2 linked regions of the Pseudoxanthobacter soli DSM 19599 genome follow. The protein of the gene in region 1 interacts with the protein of each later gene in a pairwise test. Links are inferred from orthologs where the notes say so. Each region holds a gene or a part of one and is shown on either strand. Other genes may lie near its edges. The genes, in order: BUF17_RS09125 and BUF17_RS03790.

The links.
Region 2: the proteins of BUF17_RS09125 (region 1) and BUF17_RS03790 interact in binary tests that used the Escherichia coli proteins (3 or more experiments, as listed by UniProt). The link is inferred for Pseudoxanthobacter soli DSM 19599 from one-to-one orthologs.

The regions. Positions count from the first base shown.
Region 1 is NZ_FRXO01000003.1:332,121-338,091, forward strand. Bases 2,064-4,886 are described here. They hold BUF17_RS09125 (sulfurtransferase TusA family protein), read left to right. Parts: upstream 2,064-3,257; coding sequence 3,258-3,515; downstream 3,516-4,886. Other genes in these bases: BUF17_RS09115 (AMP-binding protein), read left to right, coding at 2,064-2,214; apaG (Co2+/Mg2+ efflux protein ApaG), read right to left, coding at 2,384-2,776; BUF17_RS09130 (GGDEF domain-containing protein), read right to left, coding at 3,562-4,886. Outside these bases: more of BUF17_RS09115, read left to right, coding at 274-2,063; more of BUF17_RS09130, read right to left, coding at 4,887-5,085; BUF17_RS09135 (YebC/PmpR family DNA-binding transcriptional regulator), read right to left, coding at 5,700-5,971. UniProt on the Escherichia coli protein: Sulfur carrier protein involved in sulfur trafficking in the cell. Part of a sulfur-relay system required for 2-thiolation during synthesis of 2-thiouridine of the modified wobble base 5-methylaminomethyl-2-thiouridine (mnm(5)s(2)U) in tRNA.
Region 2 is NZ_FRXO01000001.1:889,324-895,300, reverse strand. What follows is about bases 363-3,191. They hold BUF17_RS03790 (cysteine desulfurase family protein), read left to right. Parts: upstream 363-1,073; coding sequence 1,074-2,309; downstream 2,310-3,191. Other genes in these bases: sufB (Fe-S cluster assembly protein SufB), read left to right, coding at 2,403-3,191; BUF17_RS03795 (Ivy family c-type lysozyme inhibitor), read right to left, coding at 363-751. Outside these bases: BUF17_RS03800 (alpha/beta hydrolase), read right to left, coding at 1-29; more of BUF17_RS03795, read right to left, coding at 284-362; more of sufB, read left to right, coding at 3,192-3,872; Fe-S cluster assembly ATPase SufC, read left to right, coding at 3,975-4,724; Fe-S cluster assembly protein SufD, read left to right, coding at 4,740-5,977. UniProt on the Escherichia coli protein: Master enzyme that delivers sulfur to a number of partners involved in Fe-S cluster assembly, tRNA modification or cofactor biosynthesis. Catalyzes the removal of elemental sulfur from cysteine to produce alanine.

The sequences.
Region 1 (5,971 bases):
GCACATGACGCCGCCGGGAGGATGTTGGTTCCCGACGCCGCCGCCTGCGGGAAGGCGAAGACCGCATCGCAATGCGGCACAAGGGAGGCGCGGCCCGTCGCCACGAGCCGCTCGACGTCGGATTTGCACCACAAAGACGCGCGCCCGTTTCGCGGGCGCCGCCCGGCCCTGCCGCTTGTGCGCGACCTTCGCGCCGGAGCCGCATGCCGCCGGGCCGCCATCGCGCCCGGCAGCGGAGCCGGCCGAGCAGACGTTCAGGGAGGGAGAAACGGAATGAAACGGAGCGAGGCCAGCCGCTATCACGCGGTCTACGGGGCGTGGCAGAACGATCCATCGGGCTTCTGGGCCGAGGCGGCCACCGCCATCGACTGGTTCTCGTCCTGGGACACGCCGTTCGACGCGGCCCTCGGGGTCTACGGCCGCTGGTTTCCCGGCGCCACCACGAACGTCGCCCACAACTGCCTCGACCGGCACGTCGCCGCCGGCCGGGGCGATCAGCCCGCTCTGGTGCACGAATCCCCGGTCACCGGCACCCGCACGGTCTTCACCTATGCCGATCTGACCGCACGGGTGGAGGCGTTCGCCGCCGTGCTCGCCGACCACGGCGTCGGCAAGGGTGACCGTGTCGTCGTCTACATGCCGATGATCCCGGAAGCGGTGATCACCATGCTGGCGGCCGCGCGGCTCGGGGCGGTGCATTCGGTGGTGTTCGGCGGCTTCGCGGCGCGCGAACTCGCGACCCGCATCGAGGATGCGGAACCCAAGGTCATCGTCAGCGCCTCCTGCGGCATTGAGCCCGGCCGGGTCGTCGCCTACAAGCCGCTGGTGGACGAGGCGATCGTGCTTTCGAGCCACAAACCGGCGTTCAACCTGGTGTTCCAGCGCCCGCAATCCGCGGCGGCGCTGAGCCGGGCCGAGGACGTCGACGCGGGCGCGCTGTTCGCCGCAGCGCTGGCCGCCGGCCGGCGCGTCGCCTGCGTGCCGGTGGAGGCGACGGACCCGCATTATATCCTCTACACCTCCGGCACCACGGGCGTGCCCAAGGGCGTGGTCCGCGACACCGCCGGCATGGTGGCGCTCAAGTGGACCATGCACGCGATCTACGGCCTCAGCCCGGGGGAGGCGTTCTTCACCGCCTCCGACATCGGCTGGGTCGTCGGCCACTCCTACATCGTCTACGGGCCGCTGCTGCATGGCTGCACGACGGTGCTCTATGAGGGCAAGCCGGTGGGGACGCCGGACGCGGGGCAGTTCTGGCGGGTGATCGAACAGAACAACGTGGTGGCGCTGTTCACGGCACCGACGGCGCTGCGCGCCATCAAGAAGGAAGACCCGGAGGGCCGCTTCCTCTCCGGCCGAACGCTGCCCAGTCTGCGGGCGCTGTTCCTCGCCGGCGAGCGCGCCGATCCCGACACCGCGGAGTGGGCCTCGCACCTCCTCAAGGTGCCCGTGATCGACAACTGGTGGCAGACCGAAACCGGATGGCCGATCGCCGCCAACCCGCTCGGGCTCGGCCTCGTCCATGCCCGCTACGGCTCGGCGGCTGTGCCGATGCCGGGCCACGGGCTCGAGGTGGTGGACGACGATGGTCATCCCCTGCCCCACGGCGTGCTCGGCAATCTCGTCATCCGGCTGCCGCTGCCTCCGGGCTGCCTGCCGACGCTGTGGAACCGAGACGGCCGCTTCCGCGCCGACTACCTGTCGGACTTCCCCGGATACTACAAGACGTCGGATGCCGGCTATATCGACGGCGAAGGCTGCGTGTTCGTGATGGGCCGCACCGACGACATCATCAACGTCGCCGGCCACCGGCTGTCGACGGGCGGAATGGAAGAGGTGCTGGCCGGACACCCGGCGGTGGCCGAATGCGCCGTGGTCGGCATTTCCGACGCACTCAAGGGCCAGACCCCGTGCGGGTTCGTGGTGCTGAAGAGCGGCGTCGGCCAGGCGCCAGCCGAGATCGAGGCCGAACTCGTCGCCCGCGTGCGCCAGATCATCGGCCCTGTGGCCTCGTTCCGCCTCGCCATCGTGGTCGACCGGCTTCCCAAGACCCGTTCGGGCAAGATCCTGCGGGCCGCCATCCGCCAGCTCGCCGACGGCGAGCCGGTCCGGGTGCCGGCGACCATCGACGACGCGTCCGTGCTCGGCGAGATCGAGGACGTGCTCCAGGCCCGCGGCGTGCTCGACCGGCTGGCGGAACAGGTCGGCGGCTAAAGCAAATCCCGTTCAGTTCGAACCGATCTGAACGACAAGGATATGCTCAAGCTTTTGAATCTGGGGCGATTTCTTGTCGATCTGATGAGTCCATCAGATCGGAAAGCGCCCTAGTATCCGCCCCGGACGCCACACATTGCGGGAAAGGCCCTCGCCTCCCGCCGCACGGTCAGTTGAGGGTGCGGCGGGGTTCCGGCAGGTCGAGAGAGAAGGCCGGAATGGCGGCATCGAACGCGTCGCCGCCGCTCCCCTGCATCCGGTAGCTGCCGACCATGATGCCGGACGGCGTCGTCAACGGGCAGCCGGAGACATAGCTGTAGCTGTCGCCGGGGCCGATCACGGGTTCCTCGCCGACCACGCCCGGCCCGCGGACTTCCTGCACGCGGCCGAGCCCGTCGGTGATGATCCAGTGCCGTGACCTCAGCTGCACCGTTTCTTCGCCGAGATTGACGATTTCCACTGCATAGGACCAGTACCAGCGGCCGTCCTCGGGCGTGGAGTGCTCGGGCACATAGCGCGGCTCGACGGTGACCTGGATGTTGCGGGTAATCGTGCGGTACATGGCTGCTTCACCTTGCCTGCCCCAGGCTCTCCGGACCGGGCGGACCGGCGCGGCGGCCGACCTGCGACGGCAGTGCCGGAGCGCGGGTCCGCGGAGCATCAGAAACGCGGCATGCCGGCCGTCCTGTCAATCGCCCCTCGGGCCACCGACTGACGCGCCGGAGACGGCGCTGGCATTGCGGACCTTTCGCCCCTCCTGCCAGGAAACGCCGCGGCGATCCCAGCCGATCCGGCCGGCACGGCTTGAACGAACCGAACTTTGCGCCATGATGCAACGAAACGATCGGCGCCACGATCACATCTCCTTGTTGCGGCGCGGCTTTTCTCCAGAAGCGCTTTCCGGTTTTCCAGGAGCGTCTGTCGGCTTTCCCAGGCATTTGCCGGTCTGATGGAGGCATCCGATCGACAAACATCATTCCGGATCCGGCACCGGGAGCATGTCCCGTTCAGATGGCGGACGCGCGTCAGACGGTAGGGTGAAGATGGACGGGGCAGGAAACGCGAACGACCCCATCGAACTCGACGTCATCGGCCTCAACTGCCCGCTGCCGGTGATGCGAACGCGGCGCGCGCTCTCGGACCTGCCCCGGGGCGCCCGGCTGGTCGTGCGCGCCAGCGATCCCCTCGCCGCGATCGACATTCCGCATTTCTGCACGGAGGCGGGCCACCGGCTGTTGTCGATGCGGGAGGACGGACGCGTTCTCGTGTTCGCGATAGAGAAGGGGGTTGATCCCGACTGACGGCAGAACCTGGCCGATGGCGGCCCCGCCTGGGGAAGGACGTGCGTCAGGATCGGCGGTTGGGCGAGATCGGCCCGCCGGCGGTATAGAGGCGCGTGCGGTTGCGGCCGTCTCGCTTGGCGGCGTAGAGCGCGACATCCGCCGCCTGGAGCAGCGGGCCGGGATCGACGTCGGCCGGGCGCAGCACGGCGACGCCGATGCTGACGGAGCACGGCGGCATGTCGCTGTGCTCGGCGGCGCGCGCCACCGACAGGCGGATCTTCTCGGCGACGATCATCGCGCCTTCGCCGCGGGTTCCCGGCAGCAGCACGGCGAACTCCTCCCCGCCGTAGCGCGCGGCCACGTCGGCCGGCCGGCGCACGTTGGCGCCGATCTGCGCGGCGATCGCCCGCAGCCGCTCGTCGCCGGCGACGTGGCCGAAACGGTCGTTGAACGCCTTGAAATGATCGACGTCGATCATGAGGAGCGCCATCGTCGAGCCGTCGCGCAGGCTGCGCAGCCATTCGTGCCGCAGGGCGACGTCGAAATAGCGCCGGTTCGAGAGATTGGTGAGGCCGTCGGTGGATGCGACCGCCGAGAGTTCGGCGTTCGCGACCTCCAGAGCACGCGCCGTGCGTTCGAGCCGGCGGGCGGCGGCCGAAGCGCCGCGCAACACCAGCCAAGTCGTTGCGGCCACGAGAACCGCGACCACGAAAAGCGCCGGCAGCATGGTCTTGAGCAGCATGGTCCCCGGTTCCGGCGGGGTCCATTGCAGCCTGATCGGCTCGTCGCCGATCTGGGGAAGGCTGGTCGTCATCGCCGCCACGGGCTCGCCGGGCGCCGCCACATGGAGATCGCCGATCCGGAAGCGCTCGCCAACCCGCGCCACCCAGCCCTGTCCGATGTCGATGCCGAACAGCAGCACCGCGCCGCTGGCCGGAGGCGGAACGGCATGGCCGTCGAACGGACCGGGCGGGACGATGAGCGAGGCAGTGAGGAAGACCGTCCGGTCGTCGGCCATGCCGAACCCGGAGACCGCATGGCCGGGTCCGACGGCCTGAGCCCGCCTGATCAGGGCACCGATGCCCGGACCGAACAGCGAGACGGCATCGTCGTTGGTCGGCTTGCCGTCGACGAGGGCGTGAATGGTGCGCTCGTCGCTGCCGAGCACAAATGCGTAGGCGATGCCCGACTGCGCCGCCAGCGTCTCCTCCAGGTCACGGTCGAGTTTCCAGCCGGTGGCGGCGGCATCCGCTGCGGGGCGGATTTCCTGCTGGCGCGCACCGTCGACAACGGCTTGTCCGTATTGCTCCTCAAGATCGGCGAGGACGGAGGCGACATAGTCGCTGGACTGCTCGCGCGCCGCCTCGTTCTGCCGCATCGCGACGTCGATCACGAGAAGCAGCATCGCAAGGAAGACGAGGCCGACGAGCAGCCCGATCACCGGCATGGTGACGCGGGTGAACCGGCGCGCGGACAGGGCATCGTGGGTTGGCTGGGTCGACCGAGCGAACCAGAACGTGTCGCGCCACCACGAGCGGCCACCCCGGCGTTGAAAATCGGACGGGCGCCAGGACGCGGCCGAGTTCATGCCCCGCCCCCTCCCGAACGGCAGAGACCCGCCACGGATCGCATGCGAGCAGGCCGGCCGCGGACGTTCGCTCGGGGAGAATCACAAGCGGCCGGCCGCGAGCCTGCGACGGAACCGGCGAGATTCAGGCCGACGATTTCGCTCCGGCGAAAGGCGGGCATCGCTCGCTCGCTGTGATTCGGAGGTCGGGGACGAATGTCCCGACTGGGAAGACGGCCCGTTCGACTTCCACGGGCCAGGCTGGATATGCACGGCCTAGCCTGGAAATCCGCACGGAAAGCGGATCTCCGAACAACGCCCCTCACAAGGCGTTAAGGTTAAATTACGCACAACTTAAGGCGATACGCCCGCGATTGTGAAACACCGCGGCGCGGCAAACGGGCGCGGCGAGCCGGGCAAAATCAGCCCGCCCAATCCGGTCTCATGCCCCGGGCGCTGGAGCCGATCCCGTTCGGATCGAACCGATCAGAACGACAGGGACAGTCCCAAGCCTTTGAACGCAGGCCATTCAAAGCAAGCCGTTCAAAAGCAAGTCATTCAAGCCACTTACCCGGAGCGATCTCTTGCCGATCGGACGATTTCGTCCGATCGGAAGGCGCCCCAGACCGCGCGTCTCAGGCGGCCGCGAGCTTCGCCAGCATCTCGTCGGGCAGCTCGAAGTTCGCGAAAACATTCTGCACGTCGTCGTCGTCCTCGAGCTGGGCGACGAGCTTCAGGAGCGTCTCGCCCTTGTCCTCGTCGACCGGCACGAGGTTCTGCGGCTTCCACACCACCTTGACGCTCTCCGGCTCGCCGAGCGTCTCGGCGATCGCCTCGGAAACCTCGCCGATCGATTCGAACGCGCAAACCACCACGTGGCCATCTTCGGACGAGGTGACGTCGTCGG
Region 2 (5,977 bases), on another replicon or contig:
GCCGGGCCGTTGAAGATGACCTCGGGCATGGGCGGCAAAGGACTCCTTGGAGAGTGCGAACCTTACGGCGGTTCGTGGAGGCCGGTCGGGCCTGCGCCCGCCGGCCATGTCACGGCCGCCGCTAGCGCGCTTCGGCCGCTATTGCGCGAGCCGAAACACGCCGGAGGGCGACCACATGGCATAGAATCGGGAGCGATTTCCACGGAAATGTAGAATGACGGCTTGCTTCAAGCGGTTGGGGTACCGCACTTCAAGCGAATCGTCTTCTTCGGACGGCCGGGTTTCAGCGGCTTGCGGCCGAAAGAACCTCGCGCCTGGCCGCATCCGGCTGGCCCAGAAAGCGGACCTTGCCGCGCTCGTCGAGCAGACCCCACGCCTGCGAGCCGTCCGGTGCAACGAGGATGTAGAGCTGATTGTCTCCGCAATCGTGCTGCTTGCAGGCGTTGTAAAGCGTGAAGCGGCCCGCCGAGCCGGTGACGGCCTGCGGAGCGCTCGCGACATAGGGGCCGCCGGCCGGAATGCCGGTCACCCATTTCGGCAGGCCTTTCTCGGCCTTGAAAAGCCGTGCCAGTGCCGTCTTCACCGCTGGCTCCGTCTTCACCACGTCGAACAGGTAGGGCTTGTCGATATCGCCGTCCGAAATGTGGATCTGCGCCAGCGCCGGCGTGGCGGCGATGCAAAGCGCGAAGGCCGCCGACAGGAGACCGGACTGCAGAGCATGGATCGGGCGGAAGGACGGAAACGGCGCCATTGCGGGCTCCCTCGGGGACGGGACGATGTAGCGGACGAACCTTAGGACGCTTCCGCGGCGACGGCGAGGCGGTCCGTTCCGGTCCTCGAACCGCGTCTCGCGTCACCGTGCGTCCGCGAGGCCATGCCTCAATCGCCCGGCAGCCGCGCGACGGCCCGACTTCTGCGGCGGCGCTGGATCGTGCACTATGGACGAAAATTCAGGTTGTCGGCCGGATGCCCGAACGGATCGGGGGGCAGATCGGTCACGGGCGTCCGGTCGGGGCGCGTCAACGGAGCGGGAAATGTCCGACACCGGCGGAAACGAGCATGGGATGCGGCCGATGGGTATCGCGCCAGGCGGAGCCGTCGCAGGCGGAACCTCCGAACGCGTCTATCTCGACTGGAATGCCTGCGCGCCGCTCCATCCCGATGCGCGCGAGGCCATGATCGCCGCCTTCGACCTGGTCGGCAATGCCTCGTCCGTCCACCGCGAGGGGCGTGCGGCCAGGGCCGTGGTCGAGGAGGCCCGCGCCCGCGTCGGTGCGCTGGCGGGCGTGGAGCCGGCCCGTATCGTGTTCACCTCCGGCGGCACGGAAGCGAACGTCGCTGCGCTGTCGCCGGACCACCGCATCGAGGGCCGCCCGGCGGGGACCACCCGGCTGATCATCTCGGCGGTCGAGCACCCCTCGGTGATGGCCGGTGGTCGGTTTCCGCCGGAACGGGTCTCGGTCGCGCCGGTCGACGGTGCGGGCCGCATCGATCTTGCCCGGCTGGAGGCGATGATCGCGGCGGAAACGGCGGCGGGCGGCCGGGTGATGGTGTCGCTGATGGCGGCTAACAACGAGACCGGCATCATCCAGCCCGTCGTCGAGGCCGCTCGGCTGGTCCACGCCCGCGGCGGACTGCTCCATGTCGATGCCGTGCAGGCCGCGGGACGGATGAAGACGGAGGCCGGCGCCTTCGGAGCGGATCTCGTCAGCCTGTCGGCTCACAAGATCGGCGGGCCGAAGGGCGTCGGCGCGCTTGTCGTGGCCCGTTCGGATCTCGATCCTGCCCCGCTGATCACCGGCGGTGGCCAGGAGTTCCGGCGCCGCGCCGGAACCGAGGCCGTTCCCGCCATCGCCGGCTTCGGCGCAGCCGCTTTGGCGGCCCAGGCCGATCACGTCAAGATCGATCACATTCGCGCGCTCCGGGACTGGCTGGAACGGGAACTCGTCCTTATCTATGGCGGGACGGTGGTGTTCTCCTCGACGGGGGAACGTCTGCCGGGTACGACGTGTTTCGCCATCCGGGGGATGGCCGCGGAAACGGCGATGATCGCGCTCGATCTGGCGGGCATCGCAGTCTCCTCCGGTGCGGCGTGCTCGTCTGGCAAGGTGGCGCCGTCCCACGTGCTTCTCGCGATGGGTGTCGATGCGGCTCTGGCGAAGGCCGCGCTGCGCATCAGCCTCGGGGCCGGGAGCACGCGGGAAGACGTCGAGCGGTTCGTGGCGGCGTGGCGCGGCATCATCGGCCGGTTCCTGGCGAAGGGCGGGCCGTCGACAAGGGTTGCTGCAAACCCGCGCGAATTAGTCTAAGTTCAATCAAGTGCGTGAAGTTGGATCGAGCGTCCGAGTTCGAATGGCTTCTGCAACCCGCGGTCCTTGAAACCGCTGTGGATGGAGAGAGCAATGCCGGCAGTCCAGGAGACGATCGATCGCGTCAAGGCGATCGACGTCGATCAGTACAAATATGGCTTCGTGACCGACATCGAGTCGGAAAAGGTCCGCAAGGGTCTCGACGAGGAGATCGTGCGGTTCATCTCGGCCAAGAAGGCCGAACCGGCATGGATGCTCGAGTGGCGCCTTGAAGCCTTTCGGCGCTGGAAGACCATGACCGAGCCCACGTGGGCGCGGGTGGATTATCCCCCGATCGACTTCCAGGACCTGCATTATTATTCCGCGCCGAAGTCGACGTCCGGACCGAAGAGCCTCGATGAGGTCGACCCGGAGCTGCTCGCGACCTATGCCAAGCTCGGCATTCCGCTGAAGGAGCAGGCGGTGCTGGCGGGCGTGGAGGGCGCGCGCGTCGCGGTCGACGCGGTGTTCGATTCGGTTTCGGTTGTCACGACCTTCAAGGCGGAGCTCGCCAAGGCCGGCGTGATCTTCTGTTCGATTTCCGAGGCCATCCGCGAGCATCCGGATCTTGTGCGGAAATATCTCGGCACGGTGGTGCCGACCACGGACAATTTCTACGCCACGCTGAACTCGGCGGTGTTCTCCGACGGCTCGTTCGTCTACGTGCCCGAGGGCGTGCGCTGCCCGATGGAGCTGTCGACCTATTTCCGCATCAACGAGCGCAACACCGGCCAGTTCGAGCGCACGCTGATCATCGCCGACAAGGGGGCCTACGTCTCCTATCTCGAAGGCTGCACGGCGCCCCAGCGCGACGAGAACCAGCTTCATGCCGCGGTGGTCGAACTGGTCGCGCTCGACGACGCCGAGATCAAGTACTCGACGGTGCAGAACTGGTATCCCGGCGACGTGGAAGGCCGCGGCGGCATCTACAACTTCGTCACGAAGCGGGGCGACTGCCGGGGTCGGAACTCCAAGATCTCCTGGACCCAGGTCGAGACCGGCTCGGCGATCACCTGGAAATATCCGAGCTGCATCCTGCGCGGCGACAATTCCCGCGGTGAATTCTATTCGATCGCGGTGTCCAACGGCCGCCAGCAGATCGATTCCGGCACCAAGATGATCCATCTCGGCAAGAACACGTCGAGCCGCATCATCTCCAAGGGCATCTCGGCGGGCAACTCGTCGAACACCTATCGTGGTCTCGTCCAGGCGAACCGCAAGGCGGAGAACGCGCGCAACTACACCCAGTGCGACTCGCTCCTGATCGGCGACACGTGCGGCGCGCACACGATTCCTTATATCGAGGCCAAGAGCCCCACCGCGGTGTTCGAGCACGAGGCGACGACGTCCAAGATTTCGGACGCGCAGCTGTTCTATTGCCGCTCGCGCGGCATCGGCGCGGAGGAAGCGGTGGCGCTCATCGTCAACGGCTTCGTCAAGGACGTGATCCAGCAGCTTCCCATGGAGTTCGCCGTGGAAGCGCAGAAGCTGATCGGCGTCAGCCTCGAAGGCTCGGTCGGCTAAGGCCGGCGCCTCCCGCGTTTCGTTCGAATATCCCTGCCGCCAAGGCCCCGGGCGCGCCGTTTGAGCCTGCGCCCGGCCGGCGGCCGATACAGGAAGACCATCATGCTGGAAATCCGCAACCTGCACGTCACCGTCGAGGACCGCGAGATCCTGAAGGGGATCGACCTCACCGTCCCGGCCGGCGAAGTCCACGCCATCATGGGGCCGAACGGCTCCGGCAAGTCGACGCTCTCCTACGTGCTCGCCGGCCGCGACGGCTACGAGGTGACCGAGGGCACGGCGACGCTCGACGGCGAGGACCTGCTGGCGATCGAGCCGGAGGAGCGCGCCGCCGCGGGCCTGTTCCTGGCGCTGCAATATCCGGTCGAGATCCCGGGCGTCGCCAACATGACGTTCCTGAAGGCCGCGCTCGCGGCGCAGCGCAAGGCGCGTGGCGAGCCGGAACTGACGACCGTCGAGTTCATGAAGCGCGTGAAGACTGCGGCAGAGAAGCTTGGTATTTCACCGGAAATGCTGAAGCGCGGCGTCAATGTCGGGTTCTCGGGCGGCGAGAAGAAGCGCAATGAGATCCTTCAGATGGCCGTGCTCGAGCCGCGGCTCTGCGTGCTCGACGAAACCGATTCCGGCCTCGACATCGATGCCCTGAAGATCGTTTCGGAGGGCGTCAACGCGCTGCGCAGCCCCGATCGTGCGATGGTCGTCATTACCCACTATCAGCGCCTGCTCGACCACATCGTGCCGGACGTGATCCATGTGCTCGCCAACGGCCGGATCGTGAAGAGCGGCGGTCGCGAACTCGCGCTGGAGCTGGAAGCTCACGGCTATGCCGATTATGTCGGCCAGGCGGCCTGACGGGAGGTGGCAGCCATGACCATCGAACCCCGCCGTCTCGCGACGGCTGCGGAAACGGCGATCGCCGAGCGCTTTGCCGCCCGGCCTGCCGGCGGACCCGGCGCGCTCGCCGCGCGCCGTGAGGACGCCTACCGCGCCTTCGAGCGCACCGGCCTGCCGAGCCGGCGCGTCGAGGCCTATCGCTACACCGACCTCAAGGCGGCGTTGCGCACGCTTGCCCCGGCGCCCACCGGCGTTGCGGCCGCGGCGTTGTCCGCGCCGTGGGACTTCGCCGGCCTCGCCCGCCACCGCATCGTGTTTGTCGACGGCCGCTATGCCGCTGCGCTGTCCGATGTGTCGCAACTCGACGGCGCCGTCGCCGTCGCGACCTTCGGCGCCCTGATCGCGGCCGGTGATGCCCGTGCCGAGACCGCCGGCGCGCTCATCGAACGGTTCCCCACGCCGTCGGGCGATCCCATCGTGCAGCTCAACACGGCCCTGTTCGACGACGGCGCCCTGATTTCTGTCGCGCCCGGTTCGACGATCGCCGAGCCCGTGGCCATCGTGCACGTCGTCACGAAGGCGGAGCCCGTTTCGGTGCATACGCGCCATGTGGTGACGGTGGCCGCGGGGGCGACGGTGCGTTTCATCGAGCACCACGTCGGCCCGGAAGGCGTCGCCTACCAGAGCGACAGCCTCGTCGAACTCGACATCGCCGATGGCGCGAAGGTTGCCTGGGCAAGGCTGCAGGAAGAGGGCGAGGCGGCCGTTCATCTCGGCGGAGCCGTGGTGCGGCTCGGCGCGAAGGCACGACTCGATTCCCTGTCCGTCGTGTTCGGCGCGCAGCTTTCGCGCAACGAGGGCTTCGTCACGTTCGCCGGCCCCCATTCGGAAGCGGTGTTCGAGACGGTGAGCCTGCTCGACGGCCGCCGACAGGCGGACGCCACGCTGGTCGTGACCCATGCCGTTCCAGACTGCGCCAGCCGCGAGCGGTTCCGCGCCGTCGTCGATGACGCGGCGCGTTCCGTGGTCCAGGGCCGCATCGAGGTTGCCAAGGACGCCCAGCACACCGACGGGCGGATGATGACGCAGGCGCTCATCATCGGCGACGAGGCGGAGTCCATCAACAAGCCGGAACTCGAGATTTTCGCCGACGACGTGCAATGCGCCCACGGCGCGACATCCGGCCGGCTCGATGATAACGCGGTGTTCTATCTGCGCTCGCGCGGCATCCCGCAGCATGAGGCGGAGGCGCTGCTGCTGGAGGCGTTCCT